DNA from 2 places in the Marinobacter sp. SS8-8 genome. Region 2 is predicted to be linked to the other one. Evidence: predicted binding sites of a transcription regulator. Region 2 holds the regulator's gene; the other holds the start of a gene.
The links. Region 2 encodes LexA, which represses DNA repair genes until DNA is damaged. Its sites were predicted from a motif close to CTGTNTNNNNANACAG; they were not measured.
Positions count from the first base shown of each region.

Region 1: the regulator LexA is predicted to act here: its motif matches at 9,401-9,416, upstream of recN (DNA repair protein RecN).

Region 1 is NZ_JASSVN010000003.1:19,962-32,027, forward strand. It holds gene carB (carbamoyl-phosphate synthase large subunit) at 1-3,012, opposite strand, end outside; gene carA (glutamine-hydrolyzing carbamoyl-phosphate synthase small subunit) at 3,093-4,223, opposite strand; gene dapB (4-hydroxy-tetrahydrodipicolinate reductase) at 4,556-5,356, opposite strand; gene dnaJ (molecular chaperone DnaJ) at 5,382-6,506, opposite strand; gene dnaK (molecular chaperone DnaK) at 6,585-8,510, opposite strand; gene grpE (nucleotide exchange factor GrpE) at 8,601-9,200, opposite strand; gene recN (DNA repair protein RecN) at 9,456-11,135, shown strand; gene fur (ferric iron uptake transcriptional regulator) at 11,269-11,679, opposite strand; gene QPL96_RS03975 (outer membrane protein assembly factor BamE) at 11,802-12,066, shown strand, end outside.
Region 2 is NZ_JASSVN010000023.1:2,177-14,242, reverse strand. It holds gene QPL96_RS17270 (sigma-54 dependent transcriptional regulator) at 1-522, opposite strand, end outside; gene QPL96_RS17265 (SOS cell division inhibitor) at 593-922, opposite strand; gene QPL96_RS17260 (DUF6586 family protein) at 1,174-1,686, shown strand; gene QPL96_RS17255 (hypothetical protein) at 1,738-1,998, shown strand; gene QPL96_RS17250 (cell division inhibitor SulA) at 2,003-2,494, opposite strand; gene lexA (transcriptional repressor LexA) at 2,537-3,145, opposite strand; gene QPL96_RS17240 (amidoligase family protein) at 3,363-4,373, shown strand; gene QPL96_RS17235 (gamma-glutamyl-gamma-aminobutyrate hydrolase family protein) at 4,357-5,097, shown strand; gene QPL96_RS17230 (SIMPL domain-containing protein) at 5,129-5,815, shown strand; gene QPL96_RS17225 (translocation/assembly module TamB domain-containing protein) at 5,818-9,579, opposite strand; gene QPL96_RS17220 (autotransporter assembly complex family protein) at 9,576-11,225, opposite strand; gene QPL96_RS17215 (hypothetical protein) at 11,517-12,066, shown strand, end outside.

The DNA.
Region 1 (12,066 bases), on a different contig from region 2:
GGCATCCACAATGTGCGGACGACCTTCACGGACCTTGTTCACCCGATCAACCTCGATTCCGGCCTCTTTCAGGGCTTTGGCGGTACCGGTAGTAGCAATCACCTTGAAACCGGCCTCAACCAGGTCACGGGCAACTTTCGCGGCACCGGGCTTGTCCACGTCGCGCACCGACATGAACGCAGTTCCCTTGGCCGGCAAGCGCTCACCGATTGCGAGGGCGGCCTTGGCAAAGGCCTCATCAAAGCTGTCACCCAGGCCCATGACCTCACCGGTGGACTTCATTTCCGGCCCGAGGATCGGGTCCACCGCCGGAAACTTGTTGAAGGGGAACACAGACTCTTTCACCGCGTAGTAACGCGGAATGATTTCCTGGGTGAACTCCAGTTCTTTAAGGGTCTTGCCAGCCATCACCCGGGCCGCCACCTTGGCCAGGGACACACCGATGGCCTTTGACACGAACGGCACGGTCCGGGACGCGCGCGGGTTCACCTCGATCACGTAGATCTCACCGTCCTGCCAGGCCAGCTGCACGTTCATCAGCCCCACCACATCCAGCTCAATGGCCATTTTCCTGACCGCATCGCGCATCTCGTCCTGAACCTGCTGGGACAGGGTGTACGGCGGCAGCGAACAGGCGGAATCGCCGGAGTGAACGCCAGCCTGCTCGATGTGCTGCATGATGCCGCCGATGACCACGTCCTTGCCGTCGGAGATGGCGTCGATGTCCACCTCGATGGCGGCATTCAGAAAGTGGTCCAGCAGCACCGGGCTGTCGTTGGAGACCAGCACGGCGTTGCGCATGTAGCGCACCAGCTCTTCCTCATCGTAGACGATCTCCATGGCCCGGCCGCCCAGAACATAGGACGGACGCACCACCAGCGGGTAGCCGATTTCCCGCGCCGCCAGGATGCCTTCCTCGTGGCTGCGCACGGTGGCGTTTTCCGGCTGCTTCAGGCCCAGGCGGGTGATCATCTGCTGGAATCGCTCCCGGTCTTCGGCGCGGTCGATGGCATCCGGGCTGGTACCGATGATGGGCACGCCGGCCGCCTCCAGGCCACGGGCCAGCTTCAGCGGAGTCTGGCCGCCGTACTGGACGATCACGCCCCTGGGCTTTTCAACGTGGATGATTTCCAGCACGTCTTCCAGGGTGATCGGCTCGAAGTACAACCGGTCGGAGGTGTCGTAATCGGTGGACACGGTCTCCGGGTTGCAGTTGATCATGATGGTTTCATAGCCGTCTTCACGCATGGCCAGGGCCGCGTGCACACAGCAGTAGTCGAACTCGATGCCCTGACCGATCCGGTTGGGGCCGCCACCGATCACCACGATCTTTTCGCGATCACTGGCGTCCGCCTCACACTCTTCCTCATAGGTGGAATACATGTAGGCGGTGTCGGAGGCGAACTCGGCGGCGCAGGTGTCCACCCGCTTGTACACCGGGCGGATGTCCAGCTCGTGGCGCAGCTTGCGCAGGCTCACCTCGGAGATACCCAGCAGCTTGGCCAGGCGAGCATCGGAGAAGCCCTTGCGCTTGAGGCGGAACAGGGTGGCCTGGTCGATGTCGGCCTTGCCGGCACTCTTCAGCGCCTGCTCTTCCAGGATCAGGTCTTCAATCTGCACCAGGTACCAGGGGTCGACATGGGTGTGGGCAAAGACATCGTCCACGCTCATGCCGGCCCGGAAGGCGTCGCCGATGTACCAGACCCGCTCTGCGCCGGGAACGTTCAGTTCACGGGTCAGCGTTTCGCGGGCGTTTTCTGATTCCAGCTCCTCCAGCTTCTCGTCAAACCCATCGGCACCCACTTCCAGACCGCGCAGGGCTTTCTGAAGAGACTCCTGGAAGGTGCGGCCGATGGCCATGACCTCCCCCACGGATTTCATCTGGGTGGTCAGGCGGGCGTCGGCCTGGGGAAACTTCTCGAAGGTGAACCGGGGAATCTTGGTGACCACGTAGTCGATGGACGGCTCAAACGAGGCCGGGGTGACGCCGCCGGTGATTTCGTTGCGCAGCTCGTCCAGGGTATAGCCCACCGCCAGCTTGGCGGCGACCTTGGCAATCGGGAAGCCGGTAGCCTTGGAGGCCAGGGCGGAGGATCGCGACACCCGGGGGTTCATCTCGATCACCACCATGCGTCCGGTGTCCGGGTTGATACCGAACTGGACGTTGGAGCCGCCGGTTTCCACACCGATCTCACGCAGCACCGCCAGGGAGGCGTTACGCATGATCTGGTATTCCTTGTCGGTGAGGGTCTGGGCCGGGGCCACGGTGATGGAGTCGCCGGTGTGGACACCCATGGCGTCGAAGTTCTCGATGGCGCAGACAATGATGCAGTTGTCGTTCCTGTCACGGACAACTTCCATCTCGTACTCTTTCCAGCCGATCAGGGATTCGTCGATCAGCAGTTCGTTGGTCGGCGACAGGTCCAGGCCCCGGGTACAGATTTCCTCGAATTCGTCACGGTTGTAGGCAATGCCGCCGCCGGAGCCGCCCATGGTGAAGGACGGGCGAATGATGCACGGGAAGCCAATGTCATCGGCCACTTTCCAGGCTTCGTCCATGGAATGGGCGATGGTGGCCCGGGGGCACTCCAGGCCGATCTTCTTCATGGCCTTGTCGAAGCGGTCGCGGTCTTCGGCTTTATCAATGGTGTCGGCGTTGGCGCCGATCATTTCCACGCCGTGCTTTTCCAGGATGCCATGGCGTTCCAGATCCAGCGCGCAGTTCAGTGCGGTCTGGCCACCCATGGTGGGCAGCAGGGCGTCCGGCTGCTCTTTCTCGATGATCTTTTCAACGGTCTTCCAGGTGATCGGCTCGATGTAGGTGGCATCGGCCATCACCGGGTCGGTCATGATGGTGGCCGGGTTGGAGTTGACCAGGATAACCCGGTAACCCTCTTCGCGCAGCGCCTTGCAGGCCTGGGCTCCGGAGTAGTCAAACTCGCAGGCCTGCCCGATCACAATGGGGCCCGCGCCCAGGATCAGGATGCTTTGGATGTCGGTACGTTTTGGCATGTCTTGGTAAACCTGTCAGCAACTTTTGAATTCTGGCAGCGCAACACGCGGCGCCCGTGAGTTTTCCGGGGCAATCAGCCTCAGGCTGATCGCCCCTCCATCAGGCGGATAAACTCGTCAAACAGCGGCGCCACGTCATGGGGACCGGGGCTGGCTTCCGGGTGACCCTGGAAGCTGTAGGCCGGCTTGTCGGTCCGGCGGATGCCCTGCAAGGTGCCGTCAAACAGGGACTTGTGAGTCGCCTCGACATTGGCCGGCAGTGTTGCCTCATCCACGGCAAACCCGTGGTTCTGGCTGGTAATCATCACTGTACCTTTGGCAATATCCTGCACCGGATGGTTGGCGCCGTGGTGGCCGTGGCCCATTTTCATGGTTTTGGCACCACTGGCCAGGGCCAGCAGTTGATGACCCAGGCAGATACCGAAGACCGGGATCTCGGTTTCCAGCACTTCCTTGATGGCGGTGATGGCGTAATCGCAGGGCTCCGGGTCACCGGGGCCGTTGGACAGGAACACTCCGTCCGGATCCATCGCCAGCACTTCGGACGCCGGAGTCTGGGCCGGCACCACGGTGATGTCGCAACCACGGGACGCGAGCATGCGCAGGATGTTCAGCTTCACACCGTAATCCCAGGCAACCACCTTGAACCGGGACTCTTTCCGCTCACCGTAACCCTCGCCCAGGGTCCACTCGGTCTCGTTCCAGGACCAGATCTTGTCGGAGGTAACTTCTTTGGCCAGATCCATGCCCTTGAGGCCGGGGAAGGCCTTGGCCAGCTCCAGCGCTCGCTCGGCACTGGCGTTTTTGCCCGCAACGATGGCGCCGTTCTGGGAGCCTTTGTCCCGGAGGATACGGGTCAGACGGCGGGTATCAATGTCGGCGATTCCAACAATGTTGTTGCTTCGCAGGTAGTCGTCCAGGGTCCCCTTGCTGCGCCAGCTGCTGGCCAGCAGAGGCAGATCGCGGATGATCAGGCCGGCGGCCTGGATGCGGCCTGACTCAACGTCTTCTTCGTTCACACCGGTGTTGCCGATATGCGGGTAAGTCAGGGTAACGATCTGGCGGGAGTAGGACGGATCGGTCAGGATTTCCTGGTAGCCGGTCATGGCGGTGTTGAACACCACTTCACCGCTGGTTTCTCCGTCGGCGCCAATGGCGCTGCCGTAGAACAGGCTTCCGTCTGCGAGTGCAAGGATTGCTGGTGTGCTCAAGGCTTGTATCCTCATCGAGTGGCGTATCGGTTCGTCACGAACAGGAACGCAAGCGCAAATTCAGGTTGCAAAAAAGCGAGACGGAGTCTTAACTCGGTCCCGCTTTTTCAGAAACTTTGTGCAAAGGTACGCTTGGTGCAGTCAAACCGCGTTATTGTAAAAAATATGGCGGTTTGTGTCCATCTGAAATCCTTCCCCCGAATCACCGGCAGAGGACCAGTTATCTTTTCCGGGAAACGCTACGAGCACATCCATGTGCGCTTGGCGCAGGCTATCCATGGCCTCAGACATTCCCGAAAAAGATAACTGGCCGGCTGCCTCGGAGTTAGCTGTTATTTCAGCGCCAGCACATCCTGCATGTCATAAAGCCCTGCAGGCTTATCCTTCAGCCACAACGCCGCCCGCATCGCCCCTTTGGCAAAGGTCATCCGGCTACTGGCCTTGTGGGTCACCTCAATACGCTCACCCTCAGTGGCGAACAAAACGGTGTGATCACCGACTACATCACCGGCGCGAATGGTCTCAAAACCAATTTCCTTGCGGGTGCGCTCACCAGTGAAACCCTCGCGACCGTAGACGGCGCATTCTTTAAGGTCGCGTCCGAGCGCATCAGCGACGACTTCGCCCATGCGCAGGGCGGTGCCGGAGGGCGCGTCTTTCTTGTGGCGGTGATGAGCCTCGATGATTTCGACGTCATAGTCGTCACCCAGGGTCGCAGCGGCGGTGCGCAGCAGGTTTAGGACGACATTAACGCCGACACTCATATTGGGCGCGAACACCACCGGCGTGGATTCGGCGGCCAGGGCCAGTTGTCGCTTTTCGGCATCAGACAGGCCGGTGGTGCCGATTACGAGCCTCTTGCCGTTGTCCCTGCAGAACTCGGCGTTTTCCAGGGTCAGGTCCGGGAAGGTGAAGTCGATGAGCACATCGAAATCGTTCTTCACATCGATCAGGCTGCCAGCCATTTTCACGCCGGTTTTACCGATGCCGGTCATTTCTCCGGCATCGGCGCCGATCAGGCTGCTGCCCGGCTCGACGACGGCGGCACCCAGCTCAAGGCCTTCAATGCCGTCAACGGCTTCGATCAGGACTTTTCCCATGCGCCCGGCGGCGCCGATGATCGCTACCCTCATGCTCGCGTTCCTTTTTTGTCAGCCGTCAGAATTTCATTTCGTCGAAGAAGCTTTTCACACCCTCAAACCAGGACGTTTTCTTCGGGCCATGCTCCGTGCCATTGCCACTATCCAGGGTTGCCTGGAATTCTTCCAGCAGTTCTTTCTGGCGCCTGGTCAGGTTCACCGGCGTTTCCACAATCACCCGGCACAGCAAGTCGCCTGCAGGGCCACCACGGACCGGGCTAACACCCTTGTTGCGCAAGCGGAAAAGTTTGCCGGTCTGGGTTTCGGGCGGAATCTTGAGCTTTACGCGGCCATCCAGGGTCGGCACTTCCAGCTCGCCGCCGAGGGCCGCATCCACGATGCTGATGGGAACTTCACAGTAAAGGTTACGACCATCACGGGTGAACAGGGAGTGCTCGCGCACGGCGACCTGTACGTACAGGTCGCCGGGAGGTCCGCCATCAACCCCCATTTCGCCTTCACCGGAAAGGCGGATACGGTCGCCGGTATCCACGCCCGGCGGCACTTTAACAGAGAGAGTCTTTTCTTCCTGAACCCTGCCCTGGCCACGGCAGGCCTGGCAGGGGTTCTTGATAACCTGGCCAGAACCACGGCAGGTGGGGCACGCCTGCTGCACGGTAAAGAACCCCTGCTGCATACGCACCTGCCCCATACCTTTACAGGTACCGCAGGTTTCCGGGCGGGAGCCTTTTTCGGCGCCACTGCCGTCACACACGTCACACTCGCGATGCCCCGGAATCTTGATCTGGACGGTTTTGCCTTTGACGGCTTCTTCCAGGTCCAGCTCCAGGGTGTAACGCAGATCGGCACCACGGGTGTTACGGCTACGGCCACCACCACCAAAGATATCGCCGAATACGTCACCAAAGATGTCGGAGAAGCTGGCTCCGCCACCTCCGAATCCACCGCCTGCCTGACCGTCCACACCGGCGTGACCGAACTGGTCGTACGCCGCTCGCCTGGACTGGTCCGCCAGTATTTCGTAGGCTTCGCTGGCCTCCTTGAACTTGTTCTCGGCTTCGCTGTCGCCCGGGTTACGGTCGGGGTGGTACTTCATGGCGAGCTTTCGGTAGGCTCGCTTGACTTCCTTCTCGTCCGCATCCCGGGAAATCCCGAGAATTTCGTAATAATCGCGCTTGGCCATGCTTTTAAAACCCTGTTTTTAAACGCGGAAAACGCGGGGGCGCCCCCGCGTTTTCCAACTACCTGATGTACTTCAGATTTATCGTTTGTCGTCGTCTTTCACTTCTTCAAACTCAGCGTCCACAGCGTCATCAGCCTGCTTTGCCTGGGCATCTTCCTGCCCGCCAGCCTGCTGTGCCTGCTCGGCCTGATCTGCGTACATCTTCTGGGCCAGCTCGGAAGAAACTTCAGTCAGCTTCTGGGTCTTGGCCTCGATGTCTTCCTTGCTGGAACCCTCCAGAGCTTCTTCCAGCTCTTTGATGGAAGCCTCGATTGACTCTTTCTCGCTGTCGCTGACTTTGTCACCCGCATCTTTCAGGGTCTTGCGAACGGCATGCACCATGGCGTCACCCTGATTGCGAACCCGGACCAGCTCTTCGAACTTACGATCTTCCTCGGCGTTGGCCTCGGCGTCACGCACCATCTTCTCGATTTCATCATCGTTCAGGCCGGAAGAGGCCTTGATCACGATGGACTGCTCCTTGCCGGTCGCCTTGTCCTTCGCGGACACGTTCAGGATACCGTTGGCATCAATATCAAAGGTGACTTCGATCTGCGGCACACCACGCGGTGCCGGCGGAATGTCGGCCAGGTCGAAACGGCCCAGGGATTTGTTCTGGGCAGCCTGCTTGCGCTCGCCCTGAACCACGTGGATGGTCACCGCAGTCTGGTTATCATCCGCGGTGGAGAAAGTCTGCGACTTCTTGGTCGGAATCGTCGTGTTCTTCTCGATCAGCGGAGTCGCCACGCCACCCATGGTTTCGATGCCCAGGGTCAGCGGGGTTACGTCCAGCAGCAGAACGTCTTTCACGTCACCGGACAGTACGGCTGCCTGAATGGCAGCACCCATGGCCACGGCCTCGTCCGGATTGACGTCCTTGCGAGCCTCTTTGCCGAAGAACTCTTTTACCTTCTCCTGCACCAGCGGCATACGGGTCTGACCACCGACCAGGATAACCTCGTCGATCTCGGCGGCCTTCATGCCGGCATCCTGCAGAGCCACTTTACAGGGCTCAAGGCTGCGCTGAACCAGATCTTCCACCAGGGATTCCAGCTTGGCGCGGGTCAGTTTCACGTTCATGTGCTTGGGACCAGACGCATCTGCGGTGATGTACGGCAGGTTTACGTCTGTCTGCTGGCTGCTGGAAAGCTCAATCTTCGCCTTCTCCCCAGCTTCCTTCAGGCGCTGCATCGCCAGGGAGTCACCACGCAGGTCGATGCCACTGTCTTTCTTGAACTGATCTGCCAGGAATTCGATGATTTTCAGGTCGAAGTCCTCACCACCGAGGAAGGTGTCCCCGTTGGTGGCCAGTACTTCGAACTGGTGCTCGCCGTCCACGTCCGCGATCTCGATGATGGACAGATCAAAGGTACCACCGCCCAGGTCGTAAACTGCGACGGTACGATCACCGCTCTTCCTGTCCAGGCCATAAGCCAGGGCAGCTGCGGTCGGCTCGTTGATAATGCGCTTTACTTCCAGACCGGCAATCTTGCCCGCGTCTTTGGTGGCCTGGCGCTGGCTGTCGTTGAAGTAAGCCGGAACGGTAATCACCGCCTCGGTGACTTTCTCGCCCAGGTAGTCTTCCGCCGTCTTCTTCATCTTCTTCAGAACTTCCGCAGACACCTGCGGCGGCGCCATTTTCTGGCCTTTCACTTCAACCCAGGCGTCGCCATTGTCCGCCTTGGTAATCTTGTAGGGCACCATCTTGATGTCTTTCTGAACCACATCGTCTTCAAAACGACGACCGATCAGGCGCTTGATGGCGTAAAGGGTGTTGTTCGGATTGGTAACCGCCTGGCGCTTGGCTGACTGGCCAACCAGGGTCTCTCCATCGTCCGTGTAGGCAATGATGGACGGGGTGGTGCGATCACCCTCGGCGTTTTCAATAACCTTGACCTTGTTACCATCCATGATGGCCACACAGGAGTTGGTCGTTCCCAGATCGATACCGATAATCTTGCTCATTGAGTCGCTCCAATTCTTCTGAAGGCTTTCCCGGAGGCCCGGCCTCCGGTGTCGCTATTTAATGGCTATATTGGCGCTTTGATCGGCTTTTCAAGCCTGCTCATCAATTTTTGGTGCATCTTCTGCTTTGGCAACGACCACCATGGCTGGACGTACCACACGACCATTCAACAGATACCCTTTCTGCACCACGGCCACCACACTGTTGGGCTCGGCGTCCGGGGCCGGCACCATGGACATGGCCTCATGTTGCCGGGGGTCGAACGGCTCACCCACCGGGTTAACCTGTTCAACGTTGAATTTTTTCAGGCTGGCCATGAACAGGCTCAGCGTCATTTCCACGCCCTCCCGAATGGAAGCCACCAGCTTGCCGGACTCTTCCTGGCCTTCGGTGCTCTCAAGCGCCTTTTCCAGGCTGTCTGCAACCGGCAACAGCTCCTTGACGAATTTCTCCAGGGCAAACTTGTGGGCTTTCTCCACATCGATCTCGGCACGACGACGCACGTTCTGCATCTCGGCCTGGGAACGCAGCATCTGCTCCTGGAACTGCTGAACCTGAGCCTTCAGTGCATCCACCTCGGACGTTTCGCCTCCGGTGGCATCCCCTTCGGTCGTCTGGGCTTCCTCTTTGGCAGCCTCGAGGGCTTCGTTCAGTTCCTCGTGCTCGTTGCGGTTCTCGTCAGTGCTCATGGCTACTCCTGCTTGGTCTCCAGCGGCCCCCTTTCGGTGGCCGGTTGAACATGGGCTCCGGCCGCAGTGCGCCGGGAAAATGTCGTTGCGAACGGATATGGGGCCCCACTTCCAGGTTTCAACCACCGGCGCCAGGATTCCTGAAGAAAATGCCGTCGCAGGTTTGCAAATTACATAAATCCTGTATATATTCCCAGTTACTGTATGCATCAACAGTGTTTAGCCGGTTTTCAGAAAGTCGCGGAGGTTATCTGCATGCTTACCCAGCTCACGGTTTCCAACTACGCCATCGCCGAACGGGTGGAACTCCAGTTCAGTAAAGGCATGACTGCACTTACCGGCGAGACCGGTGCCGGCAAATCCATCGTGCTGGACGCCCTGGGCCTGGCCATGGGCGGCCGTGCCGATGCCGGCGCAGTCCGTCACGGGGCCAAGCGCGCAGACATCACAGCCACATTTGATGTATCCGCCATCCCCGAGGCAACCGAGTGGCTCGCAGAGCATGAGCTGGATGATGAAAATGACTGCATACTTCGCCGCGTTATCAGCAAAGACGGCCGTTCCCGCGCCTACATCAACGGCCAGCCCTGCCCCCTGAATCACCTCAAGGACCTTGGCGGCGTACTGATGGACATCCACAGCCAGCACCAGCACCAGTCTCTGCTGCGCAAGGAAACACACCGCAAACTGGTGGATGAGTTCGCCGGCGCCGAGGCCCTGGCCACGGATACCCGGGAGGCATGGAGAACCTGGAACCAGACCCGCCAGCGTCTGAGCGAACGGCGGCAGAACGCTGACGAGGCGGAGGCGAAACTGCAACTGCTGCGTTACCAGGTGGAAGAACTGGGCCGCCTGGCCCTTGAAACTGGCGAACAGGAACGCCTGGAACAGGAACAGGCACAACTGAGCCAGGCCGATACGGTTCTGCACAACAGCCACCAGGCGGCCCTGCTGTGCACAGAAGATGAAACCAGCGCTGCCAGCCTGGTCCGCCAGGCCCTGCAGCAGCTGGAACAGCTTCCGGTAGACGTACCAGCACTGGCCGACACCATCCAGATGCTGAACGAGGCCCAGATCCAGATCGGCGAAGCCGGCGACAACCTGCGCCACTTTGTCGAGGATTACGAGGCTGATCCTGCCAGACTGGCGGAAGTGGAGGAACGGCTAAGCGCCATCTACCAGATGGCACGGAAGCACCGGATTACCCCGGAAGCGTTGCCGGAGCTGCACCAGCGCCTAAGTGCCGAATTGGCCGAACTGGAAGGGGGGGAGGGCAGACTGGAACAGCTGGAAGCGGAATTGGCCAGCCAGCGCAGCCGGTTCGACGAGCTGGCCGGCCAACTGTCGGAGGCACGCGCCAAAGCCAGCGCCGAGCTTGACCAGCGCGTAGCCGCAGAGCTCGGCCAGCTGAGCATGCCCAACATGCAGTTCATCACCCACCTGAACCGCAACACCGACGCAGAACCTGCGGCCCACGGGCTGGAAGACGTTGAATTTGTGGTCAGCGCGAACCCCGGCCAGCCTGCCCGGCCTCTGGCCAAGGTTGCCTCCGGTGGCGAGCTGTCGCGGATCAGTCTCGCGATTCAGGTGGTGGTTGCCCAGACCTCAACCACACCCACCCTGGTCTTTGACGAAGTGGATGTCGGTATCGGCGGCGGCACCGCCGAAGTGGTTGGCCGACTGCTTCGCACCCTGGGAGGAAACGGCCAGGTGCTTTGTGTCACTCATCTGCCACAAGTGGCGGCCCAGTGCCACCAGCACCTGTTCGTCAGTAAATTTACCGAACAGGACGCCACCTTCTCGAAAATCGAGACGCTGGACGATCAGGGCAGAATCGGCGAAGTGGCGAGAATGCTGGGTGGCGTGGACATGACCGACCATACAATCGCTCATGCCAGGGAAATGTTTTCAAAGGGGCAGGCAACTCACCACTGAGCCAAAGAACCGAACCTCTACCCCTCTCGATCCTGAGAGCTGTTGGGGCGGGCTTAAGCACCGCCCCTTTTTTCTACCTGGCGCTTCCTTCTACCTGGCGCTTCCTTCTACCTGGCGCTTCCGCGGGCCGGAATCAGGATTTGATCGGCTTGACGTAAAGGATCAGGCTATGGTCCACGATTTCATAGCCACGCTCTTTCGCGATTGTCTTCTGGCGCTCCTCAATCACTTCATCGAAGAACTCGATAACCTCACCGGTCTGAGTACAGACCATATGATCGTGGTGATCATCACCGGCCATTTCAAAAACGGCATGGCCGCCTTCAAAGTTGTGGCGCAGCACCAGGCCGGCCGCCTCAAACTGCGTCAGCACCCGGTAGACCGTTGCCAGCCCCACATCATCCCCCTGCTCCAGAAGCTTCTTGTAGACATCCTCGGCACTGAGATGATGCTCTTCGGCCGTCTCCAGTATGTTGAAGATTTTCACTCTCGGCAGAGTCACTTTCAGACCGACTTTTCGTAGTTCGGCGTTTTCAGATGACATGTTACTATTCACTCTTTGGTGTGCCTCACGGCTTCCGGTATGATGAAGCCGCCATTAAACGGTTTACCCGTGTCACACCTGCCTCGGGCAGGCGATTTCAAGATAGAGGATTTCCCCCGGCGATGCAAAAGCTCACAGCTCTCATTCTCACTCTCTTTCTATCCGGTTGTGCTTTCCCGGGCGTTTACAAGATCAACGTCCAACAGGGAAACATCGTAACCGATGATGAGCTTTCGCAACTGGCTGAGGGCATGTCCCGCAGCCAGGTGCATGCAGTTATGGGGACACCACTCATGCTGAACCCGGTTGATCTCTCCCGGGAATACTATGTGTATACGTTTCAGCGGGAAGGTGGCGATATCACAGAGCAGCGAATCATCGTTTATT
Region 2 (12,066 bases):
TTCACCGGTAATCAGGACACTCACATCCTTATCGGCCACCTGCTCCATCAGTTGCCGTACATGCTGAACCTTGCGACTGGTGCCCACAAGGCTTCGGAAAAGCTGCAGGCCTCGCTGCTGACCGCGCTCCCGGGAGCGGCTGAACTGATCCCGGTAGACCTGCGCACGGTAAAGCGAATCCACGAACTTGGTGTAGTTCAGCGGCCATTCTATGCGGGCAATAATACGGGCGCTGTCATCATCGGCCACACCTCTGAGCTCCGGATGACCGAGCAAGAGCAGAGGAACCCCCTTAACCGCCTTGCACAGAGCTGTGATGTTGTCGGCGGCGCCGGCATCTTCGCCGTTCACCACCGCCGTGGAAATATCCGACAGGCTCTGCTCGTCGCCACTTCTTAAAAGCGCCTTTGCCTCCTCGCCGGCAAGGACCTGCTCCTCACCAATAAACTCAAGAATGGTGACCATGTCCCGCAATCTTGAATCATCCTCGCTCAGCACCAGCACTTTGTTATTTTTAGACATTCAACAGAATCTCTTGAGGGATTTGTGCGGTATTTAAGACTGTAAGAACGACTGAGTCAATTTTATGACGCTATTTTGACGGATTTGAGGAAATATTTCGATAGGCCCTGGCTGCGCTGCGGTTCCGGTTGACACCTTTGAGACCCGCTTCCGCTTCCTTGCGGGCAATGCGGGCGAATTCATCCGCAGCGTCAATAAACTGCTGCAGCTGCTCCAGCCGGAGCCGCACCGGCTCCGGCTGGAGCTCTCCAGTCTCCAGGGCAGCCATCAGAGGCTCAACCACCGGCCGAACCTTGTTATTCAACTGTGCCATGGCGTCCCAATCCCTGTCCGCCAGCGCGCGACCAAGACCTGCCATCAGCCGGTCAAGGTGTTCCAGTTGAGCCTGAGGGTCTGCCATTGAACTCTCCTTTCAAATCAAGGTCCCGCCAGGCCGTCGGTGCAGTACCGCTCCGCCGTGAGGTCGTATGTTGTTTCTATGGTAGTCCAGAATACCGGCTCACGGTAACAACTGAATATTGCAAATCCTCTCTGCTGCCTTTTGCGCCACCATTTTTCGAAAGACAGCTGCAGAAATTTTCTGCCAGAAATGGTAAGGTGGAAGATTAATTTTCCAGGGTTAGGCCCAGCTACTGGGATTGCAGGTATTTCATGGCCTCACAATGGCATTCACTGGTTTCGCAGAAACTGTTCCTTGCCCGGACATTGCTCGGTCAACTTGACCGCGCAATGGCTCCGAACAATGAGCCCGCACCCAACGAAGCAGAACAGGCGTTACGTCGCGAAGCGGCGATACAGGGGGCCACGGAGTTGCTCTTGAGATCCAGAGGCCTGCTGCTGGTAATGATTGCCCGGCTGTACCAGAAAAAGTCTGCAGAGCCTTCAACACTGGACGAGCTGGCCAAGGCAATCGGAGAGGAGTCCAACGAAGTAAACCGGCTGCGGGAGATTGAGCGCAGCGCCGGAAGCTGGTGGAACCATCTGGATCAGCTGGAAATGGCCCAGGGCCGGCCGCCGGCAACCCGAAAAACAGTCAGTACGGAAAATATCATTGCGGTATCGGCCGACTCAGGCCCGGACCGGTCTGTCCCGGCGCTGCTGAAAACACTCAATGCCCTCAAACACTTTGCCGACGATCTGGAAGAACAGCATAGCGAGTGGTAAGCGCAGAAGCCTGGCCATTATCCGGATCTCAACAACTGAAAGGTTTACTGAATGTCACCATCGTTTTTTGAAATCGTACAATTGACCAATGGCGACTATGCCCTGCGCCGCATCGACGATGACAGCGTACCGCTGGTAAAGATCTCGTTCTCGGAAGAAGCGCGGGAAATGATGGAAGACCGCGACCTGTCCGTTGCCAAGGCAATGATCGCCGCGGGCATTGAAGCTGTCGGCAACATTGCACAGGATATCGACTGGGAAGACGACGAACCGGACACCCCGGACCCCCGACCCTCCTACACCCTGCACTGAGCGATTAACGCTGCCTTAACACCACACCGTGGCTGTTACCCTGTGCAGACGCCTTTTGCAGGGAATCGTAGGCAGCACGGCCCAGTTTCCGGGTCCACATGACAACCGCATGGCAGGTACCTGCGCTCAGGGCGCGCTCAGCCAGTTCCTGCGCAGGGTAATCCGGGGTTGAGCGGAGCACCAGCAGCTCGCCGGCAACAATCCCGTGCATTTTCTGCCATTTGCTGACCAGTGCCTGAGGTGGATCAATCCACGCCAGCCAGCGGTTCTCCTGGTTCAGTTGGGTCAGCATAGGCAGCAGCAACTGGAAGTTTTCCACCTGCCCCTGCGGCAGGATGATTTCAGTCACATTTCCGGTAGCAGGCGCTTCCATGGCCTCCGGGGCGCGTTTGGCGCGAACGCCGGAACGTCGCTCGCGGGCGACAGTTGCCGGCACTGAACAGGGCAGAGCGTTGTGTTGGTATGCCGGATTCTGGTTAAAGCTCAGTTGTTCCATATGTCACCCGCTTCTCAATAAATCCGTGGTTATCCGGCCTGATCAGTGAAGATCAGAGCGGCGGATAACCCCCACACCCAGACCTTCAATGAACAGTTCCTGCTTTTTCAGGTCCACTTCAATGGGCGCGAACTCGTCATTCTCTGCGATCAGGTAGACTTTCGAGCCTTCCTTGCGAAAACGCTTGACCGTGACCTCATCACCCACCCGGGCAACCACCACCTGGCCGTTATGGACATCCCGGGTACTGTGAACCGCCAGCAGATCGCCGTCCAGAATACCGATGTCCTTCATGCTCATGCCTCTAACCCGAAGCAGGTAATCAGCCGGGGGTGAAAAGAACTCCGGCCGAAGAGCGCAGTGATCCTCAACGTGCTCCTGCGCCAGTATCGGACTACCAGCGGCCACCTGGCCAATCACCGGCAACCCCAGATCCTCTTCTGCCTCGGGCAGACGGATGCCCCGGCTGGCGCCGGGCACCATTTCTATGGCGCCCTTGCGAGCAAGTGCCCGCAGGTGCTCTTCGGCGGCATTTGCGGAACGAAAACCCAGCTCGGCTGCGATTTCGGCCCGGGTGGGCGGATAGCCGGTCTCATCAACGTATCGGCGGATGATGTCCAGTACCTGGGATTGCCTTGCTGTAAGCTTCATTGAGCGACTCCGCTTGATCAGGGCCGGTATGTCCGTTCTGAAACGGAAACCCCGAGGGGCGCCGGCCAGCCTGTTTTTATATACAGTCATTCGACTATATACAGTGTTTTATCCAGTGTAAAGCCAGCACCCTGATTTTGTTGCCAGTGCTTAAAGATGACGATCAGCACCGGTGTGATATGGTGAGACCATGACTCACTACCTACCAGGGAGCACCATGACACGGACCAAGGCCTGCAGGATGCCCGACGTTCTGAAAACCGCAGATGGAAAGGAGCGCAGGGTTGGCGTTGAAATTGAAATGTCCGGTCTGGGCTACGACCAACTGGTCACTCTTGCGGCAAGGCTTCTGGGAGGAGTACCGGTCCTCCGGTCACGGTACGTCACATCGCTGAAGACAGAGCTGGGTGAATTTACGATTGAACTGGATTCCGCCCCCATCAAGGATCTTGACCTGGCCGATGAGCGGCTTCCCCGTTCGATCCGCGAATTGGGCGGCCAGGCCATGGATGTGATCGACGCTGCTGCGGAAAGGATCGTGCCGCTGGAAATCGTCAGCCCACCGTTACCATTTACCCGCCTGGAAGCAATCGAATCCCTGATTGATAATCTCCGGGAGGCCGGCGCCCTTGGCAGCCGTGAAGCGATCTACTTCGCCTTCGGCCTCCAGCTCAATCCCGAATTGCCGGACCTAAGGCCGGCAACGCTGGTGCGTTATTTCCAGGCCTTCACCCTGCTGTACGACTGGCTCAAGGCCAGGCACCAGCTGGATGTCAGCCGCAAGTTCACGACCTATATCGAACCCTGGCACAGCCGGTATACCGAAAGGCTCATGGCAGACGACTACCAGCCGGAACTGCCGCAGCTGATGGAGGATTACCTGGAGTTCAATCCAACCCGGAACAGGGCCCTGGACCTCCTGCCCCTGTTTGCCCATCTCGATCATGAACGGCTGGATCACCACGTCCGGGACCCGAGAATCAAAAGCCGGCCAACCCTGCATTACCGGCTGCCGGATTGCGATATCAACAACCCGGACTGGCATTTCTCATCCGTCTGGAATGACTGGGTGGTGCTCGAGCAATTAGCCAGTAATCCGGACGATCTGTCGGAGATGCGCGCGCTGTTCCGTGAAAGCGGTAAACTCAACCTGCATAATCTGACCCACAGCTGGCAGGAAACCACCGGAAACTGGCTGGCCAGGAAGGGCTATGTCTGGGCCGCCTGACAACCCCGGCAGGGAACCGGAAATACCGGGGCTGACCATCGGCATCAGCGGCCCCGCAAGAAAGAGCCTGGCACACCGGCTGATCAGCCTCGGCCTGAGACTGCACGGGGCCCGGACCTACTACATTCGTCCAGGCTCCCGGGTGGATGTCTCGCTCCTGGACGGGCTGGTGCTCTCCGGCGGCACCCATGTTCATCCGGAGCGCTATGGCCAGGAGCCGCAGGTAACCGCGCGCTATGATCGCAAGCGGGATACCACCGACCAGGCGCTGCTGGAGCAGGCGGAAGAAATTGGCATACCTGTGCTCGGTATCTGCCGCGGCGCCCAGTTCATCAACGTTTTCCACAACGGGTCCCTGTGCCAGAACGTGACACCTCTGCGAGTGAACACACGGCATCGCCCGCTGTTGTTACCACTACAGACGGTTCGCCTGGTGGAACCCAGCCGGCTGCGGCGGATGATGGATTCCCCGGTGATCGGTGCCAACCGGATTCACAGCCAGGCCATTAAGCGCCTGGGGTGCAACCTGCGCGTTACCGCCGTCGACAACGATCTGTTTGTTCAGGCCATTGAAAATACCCGCGGCCAGTGGCTGATGGGCATTCAGTGGCACCCGGAGTATTTGCTTTACCACAGCGGGCACAGGCGCATCTTCCGCAATTTTGTGGACGCCGCCCGCCGGTTCAAACTGGCACGCCTGGAACCGGATACCGGCGAGGCGTGATATCAATGCGGCATGCACAGGAGGAGCTTCCATGGCCGAACAGAACCAAGCGTCCCGTTTTCTTCTTACCCTGGCACTGATGGTGCCGGCTCTGACCCTGGCGGGGGAAGTCACCCTTTCCGGCGAGGGCAGTGTTCGCTACGAGCCGGACAGTGCACGGCTTCAGTTTACCGCCAGCGCCGAACATGCACTTGCGCAGAAGGCCACGGAACAGGTAGCGGCTCTGGTGACTCAATGGCGAGAGGGCATCAGCCGCTATCGGGACCGGCTCGGGGAATATTCCGACTCCACCGTCAACCTTTATACCCGCACCCTGCCCCCCGAAGTACGGGGCGAAGAACCGCAAAAGCAGGCCGTGGCCTCCCAGACCATCAGCTTCAGCATCAATGACCTGACGCTGCTTAACCCTTTGTTGCAGCAGGCCCAGGCTCTGGGACTGGACTATAGCCTGGGACCCCACCAGTTTTTCCACTCGGATGAAACGGGCCTGGAACAGGAGGCACTGGCCAGGGCCATTGCCGACGCCAAAGCCCGCTGCAGTTTCGTGGCAGGCCAGCTGGACCAGGCCTGCGGGGATGTCGTGACCATCAACGTCAATGGCGGCCACCGCCCCGCGCCAATGATGATGGCGGAAGCCAAGGCAATGTCCGATACCGTATCCAGCGTGGGTGAACGGGAAATCCGGGCTTCGGTCAGCGCCACTTTCGAGCTGGACTGAGCTCAGAAATCCCGGGTATAGAAGATATCCAGAGAAGCCGCCAGGCCACTGGCGGCTTCCATGTAAATATTCTTGCCAAGGTTATACCGCAGCGCGATGGTCGTGATTGGCTCGAAAATCCCCACACCATAGCGGACACTCAGTTCGTCGGTCAGATAGCCACTGGCCACCACCGATGTCTGCTCACCCGAACCCGCTGCCTCGAGCGTCAGTTGCCGAATGCCAAATTCCTCACCAATCCGCCCTGTAACCTTGTTCGCCTGGGTCAGGCCCAGCGACAGCGCCGCCCGGCTCATCTGCCCCTCATCGCCCCGGCTCTGGGGTGCCCTGCCCAGGATGACATAGGACAGCGCGTCTGTCTGCGGCATATCGGGATTGGAGAAGACTTCCGTTTCAGGCGACTGCACGGGGCCGCTCAGGCGAATACCGGCAACAACCGTATCAACGGTACGTACGGCTTCAATGTCCAGGTAAGGCTGGGTCAGATTACCGACAAACAGCAGCCGGGCCCGCCTCAGCTCAAGCTCCTGGCCGTATGCTTGGTACTGGCCATTAACCAACTGAAGTGTCCCGCGTGTGTCCATGTCATTACCGATCCGCAGAGTCCCCTGAAGATCACCGGTTACCCCGAATGCCGCGAAGGTGACCTTGTCTTCGCCCACCACAACCTTGACATCCATGTTCAGGGAGCGAACAACGGGCTCCTCCCGTTCAACACCCACAATGACTTCATCCTCCGACACCGAAACCGCCTGCTCCGGCAACCCCTTGATTTCAATAGCACCTCTCGGAACCCCAATGGCTCCGGATACCTGAAGGGATCCCTCCCGGAACTCAAGAGTGAGGTCAGGCTCCACCTCCAGTTGGGCATAGGGCTCCAGGTTAAACGGCAAACGGCTGCCGGAAATGTTGATTTCACCCCGGGGTGCCTGCTGCCAGTCGAACTCACCATCGATGATCGTCCGGCTTCTGGAATTACTTTGAATCCGGCCGCTGAGCCTGGCGGAATAGCCCGCAAACTCAAGGCTGGCAACCACCTCTTCCATTGGCACGGGTAGCCGGGGATCCGACACCCTGCCGTTGGTCAGGTTCAGCGCCCCGTTTACAGCGGGTCCCATCAGGGGACCGGAGATACGGCCTCTCCCATCCACCCGGCCGGCAACGTCCTGGAGTCCGGAGAGCAGACCGGCGAGGGCAATATCGAGTCCGTCGAGCTGGAAGGTTCCGTCAACAATACGATCTTCCGAGTCTGGATCCAGCCCCATGTCAAGGGCAACGTCACCCAGCTTCGGGCCGGAGAGACGGGCCGCCAGACTGGCCTGCCCGGGCTTGAGACCAACTTCAGTTGTCAGCGCATCATAGGAAAGGGACGCCCATTCACCATCCACCAGCAACTGAAACTCGCCGTCTCCGGCATCAAGGAAGATCCGCCCATCAGGCCCGGCACCGGTGGTCGTAAAATTGACTTCGCCGTTTATCCGGGCATTCCAGCGCAGGGTCTCCGGCAGCAGGGGCGCCAGCGCCTGCGCCGGGAACCGGTCTATACGATAGCCAAGACGGGGCACGGGAAGCAGTGTCTGATCGTCAGCACAGACCGCGCTCTGCTGCCAGCGCCAGCAGTGATTGCCAAAGGCAAGCTCTCCTCCTGTGCTGTAGTCCAGGGCCGCCGGCGACTCCAGTTGCCAGCGCTGGGATTGCCCCGGAAGGGCGATAACACCCGTGGACAGCGCCCCCTGCCAGGTCCTCCAATCCGCCCCGGCGCCACCCTCAAATCCGAGCTCCAGATTTGCCTCGGTGTGGCTGGCGCCGATGGTCAGCCTGTGCTGTTGCTGTGTGCCACTCGCGTCCAGGACAAGCGCTTCCAGTTCCTGCCCGAACGCGTGGATGTTGCCCGCCTCTAACTGGCTCATGAGGCGAAGGCCAGATTCCAGGCGCGCCTCCAGATTCAGGTTTTCCACAGAGAATTCATTCCGCCAGCGCAGATCACGGACATTTGCCGTCAGCTCGCCGGTCGGGTCTTCCAGCGTACCTTCTGCCTTTAGCTTTGCCTCCAGACGACCCGCCAGGCCGGACAGCAATGCTTCGGGCTCTGGCATGCTCAGGGCCAGGTCACCGCGGATGTTGTTGCCCCAGGTTCCACTCCCTTCCAACTGGTTATCCCCCACTGACAGTTCCAGACCCGACAACTCCCAGCTTCCCGAGGAGGTATCGAGGCGGCCTGCCAGGACAGCCGGGTGGGAGCGCCAGTCACCTTCCAGATTCCAGCCCGCATTCATGGCGGGAATCGAACCGTCCCGGAGCTGCCCTTCGGTTGTTACATCACCGCTGAGACTGGCTTCGAGAACCGGCACCCAGTACCCCGGATTGAACCCCTGAAGCCGAAGCGCCGCCTGCCAGGCAAGGGGCCCGGAAAAATTCACCGACCCATTGCCGGTCAGGGAGCCTGCGCCGGTGCTGACCATCAGATCGGTCAGTGTGGTTTGCTGCCTGTCGCCGTCTACGGTCGTCGATATTTCGGCGCTGCCCTGAGGGCCATCCACACCTGCGGTCAGTTCCGCGTGGTAGCTTCCCTCGCGCCAGGACGCCGAGCCATCCAGCGAGCGAAGCAAAACCGCTGGTGGTTCAAGGCCGGGAACCAGGGTATACCAGGGAAACCCGCGCAATCGTAAATCCGCATTGGCAGCCAGGCCCTCGCGCCAGCCCACAGTGCCTGTCGCCACTGCGGTATCCTGACCTGTCCCGGCCTCCCGGTCAGTGGCCAGCTCAATACGGATATTCCTTGCACCCTGAGCAGTCACCAGGCCTTCCAGAGAAAGCTGAACCGGTCCGGTTGTACCTGGCAGTCTGGCCTGCCCGCGGGTACGGAAGCCTTTCTGCAGACTGCCATTGGCTTCGACAAACCAGTCCTTGAGGGTGAGGGTCGCGGGCAGCGCCTCAACCGCCAGGAACTGCTTCGAAGTCACCCTGAGCCGCACTGGCAGCGCCGGATCGAGTGGCTCGACTTTGCCCGACAGTTTGGCAGCCAGATAACCACGACTGCTGCCCGTGACTGTCAAATCCCGGACGCTGCCCGAAAGCGTGGCATCCAGGGTCCAGTCGTCACCGTAGGGCGGGGGCAGATCTGCCGTGACCTGCAGGTTGACGGGCCACTCCCTGCGGGTTTCGATCCGGCCCGACACAGCAACGGTGTAGTCATCAAGCTGATACCAGGCATGGTCAATGTTCCAGTCGGCCCCGGAACCACCGGCATCCAGTTCAAACCGGTCCCATATCCTGGTGCCATTGAAGTTCAACGGACCCATTCTTACGTTGCTGATTTTCAGGCCCAGAGGCAGATCAACTCCAGGCAGGGTTATTACCCCACCAGTCCCGGATTTTTCGGCCGGAGGCAGTTGGCTAAGCTCGAGCTTTTCCGCCTGCAGCGTTTCCAGACACAACTGCTTACTGAGCAGGCACGAGGGCGACCAGCCCACCAGCGGCCCCTCGACAATCAGCTCAACCCCATAACCCCGCCATTCCAGGTGGTCGGCCTGCCATTGGCCGAACAGCGAGCCGCGGTCATTTTCGGCCTGCAAGCCCGGAATCTGGTCAATCACCCAGGCGGTACCCGTCTCGGATCGCAGGGCAAACAGGACAGCCGCCAGCAGCAACACCGGCACCAGCAGCAAGATGCCCAGCCCTGGAAGCAGCCAGGACCGGAAGCGACGGGGCCTGGCCTGCGGCGCCTGATTGTTGCCATCCGATGTCTCCGGTGTCTGCGTCACAGCTCGGGCCCCATGGAAAAGTGAATGCGCCAGCCCCCGCCAAACTCAGGGTTCAGCCCCTTGGCAATATCCAGCCTCAGCGGCCCGACCGGACTGATCCAGCGAATGCCAGCACCGGCGCCGGTCGCCAGTGGGTCGCTTAAGTTGTTGATCGCGTTACCGTGATCCACAAACAGGGCTGCGCGCCACTTGTCGGCAAACTGGTACTGGTACTCGCCACTGCCAACCAGCAGGTAACGCCCGCCCACCGGCACTCCATTGTCGTTCTCCGGCGACAGGGTTTCATAGCCATAGCCACGGACACTCTGGTCCCCCCCCGCGAAGAACCGCAACGATGGCGGCACATCCTCGAACCGGCTGGTAGCCACCAGGCCTGCCTGAAACCGGGCGAGGAATCTGTGCTTGTCCGCCAGGGTATACAACCCCTTTGCCAGAGTATTTACGTGCAGGATATCCACATCGGACAGTGCTGCCCGGTGGGAACCCGTGACATCGAACTGCAACCGGTATCCCCGGGACGGATCCAGCGGCGAGTCGGTATGAATTCTGGAGTACCCGGCCCCCGGCAGAAGAAGCGTGCTCGTGCCCGTCTCATCGTTTCCGATGTTGAAACGCTCACCCTCCCAGCGCAAAGACAACACCTGCAACCAGCCGTTATCAAGCTGGTGCTGCCACTGCTGCCCCAGGGTCAGAAGTTCCGATTGGACATTCTCGATATCCTCCCGCTGATAGCCAGCGGTGAGTCGGATCAGATCGGTCATCGGCGGGTCCAGCGGCAATTCATACCAGGTGCTCAGGTTCTGTCTCGGCACGGAAAACTCGGTCTCGGCACCGCGCTTGTGGCCCATGGGATTGACCCAGTGCTCCCTCAAGGTACCCCGGAAACGGGGGCCCACATCGGTCGAAAAACCGACACCCGCCGCCACCGAGCGAGCCTCCCGCCTGGTGAGCGCAACACGCACTGGAATGGTACCGTTTTCGGCACGGGCCGGAGAGGCGTCAATATCCACACCACTGAAGTAGCCGCTGTTCTGCAGGTTGCTGTTGAGTCTGGCAATTTCGTCGGAATGGTAGGGGGTACCCGGCTCGAAGGTGACGAACCGCCTCAGAAGACCGGTTTCAAACCAGTGGTCTTCCTCAAACGTAACCTCGCCGAGACGGTACCGCTCGCCGCTGTCATAAATCAGGGTAATCGCGGCGCTCCGGGTTGCCGGGTCCACTTCCAGGGTGCGGGTGACAAACCTGCCATCAAAATACCCCCGGCGGCGGGCCCGTGCCTGGAGGGTATCCCGGAGGGTTGCGTACTGGCCGTGATTGAGAATATCGCCTTCTGCGGGGTTAACCGGGAGATCGGCACCAAACCGCTCATCAGACGCCGCCGCGCCCCTGATTTCAACCGTCCGGGAGGTCACCCTAACGGGCTCTCCGGGACGAATGGTCAATACAAGCTTTACGGCTGTGTCTGCGTCACCTTCCTTATACTGCCAGTCAACCGTCGGGCTGTAATAGCCCAGGGCCCGCAACGCCTGCCGCGCCTGACTGACCGCCGTGGGAGCATACCGGCGAAGGTTTTCGGCACTGCGGCCTTTCACGTCACCGATAAAAGCCTCTGCATTTTTCCTGAGGTCCGGGTAATCTCCTTCCATCCGCACGTCCACCTGTTGCCCGGACGCCCACGCAGGTATGCAAAAAAGCAGAGCCACGAAAAGCCGGACCCGGCCCGAATTCACAGCTTGGTAGATTGATAGCATCCGGCTATTTCAGTGTTGGTGGTAACAAGAAGAACTTCCGTTCAAGCGTGGAAGTTTAATGGCGCACGGTCAAGTTAATCCACCTTTGGCCAAGCGGCCTCCGGGCGCCGACTTCAGGGCGAATCGTTTATGCCACTGAAATAAGCTAACCTGTCAGTTACTTAGCTACAAACCGGACCCTGGCGAATGCTGAAGATAAATCGGGAGAACCTCAAATCCAGCCATCAGCTCATCTGGTTCATCATCGATTTCCTGATGCTGGGCCTGCTGATGATCAACCTGGCGTTTATCATCTGGGATTCGATCTACAGCTTTGTCGCCATTCAGAATCTTCTGAAAGAGCAGGCACCGGCCATCCAGTCCCTCTACCAGCCGATCCACGAACGATTCATTTTTTACGACCTGGTCTTCGTCGCCATCTTCCTGGCCGAATTTTTTGTCCGCTGGGGCTACGCGATCAAGGCCGGGGTCTATGACCGCTGGTATTTTTACCCCTTTATCCACTGGTATGACCTGGTCGGCTCCATCCCCGTCGGCAGCTTGCGGTTCCTCCGTATTCTCAGGGTGATTTCCATCGTCTACCGCCTGCATCAGTACAAGATCATTGATGTGACCAACACCAAAATCTACCGGTTCGTTAACTTCTATTACGAAGCGCTTATGGAAGAACTGTCGGACCGGATCGTCCTCAAGGTGCTCAGCGGTGTGCAGCAGGAGGTCAAACGGGGTTCCCCAT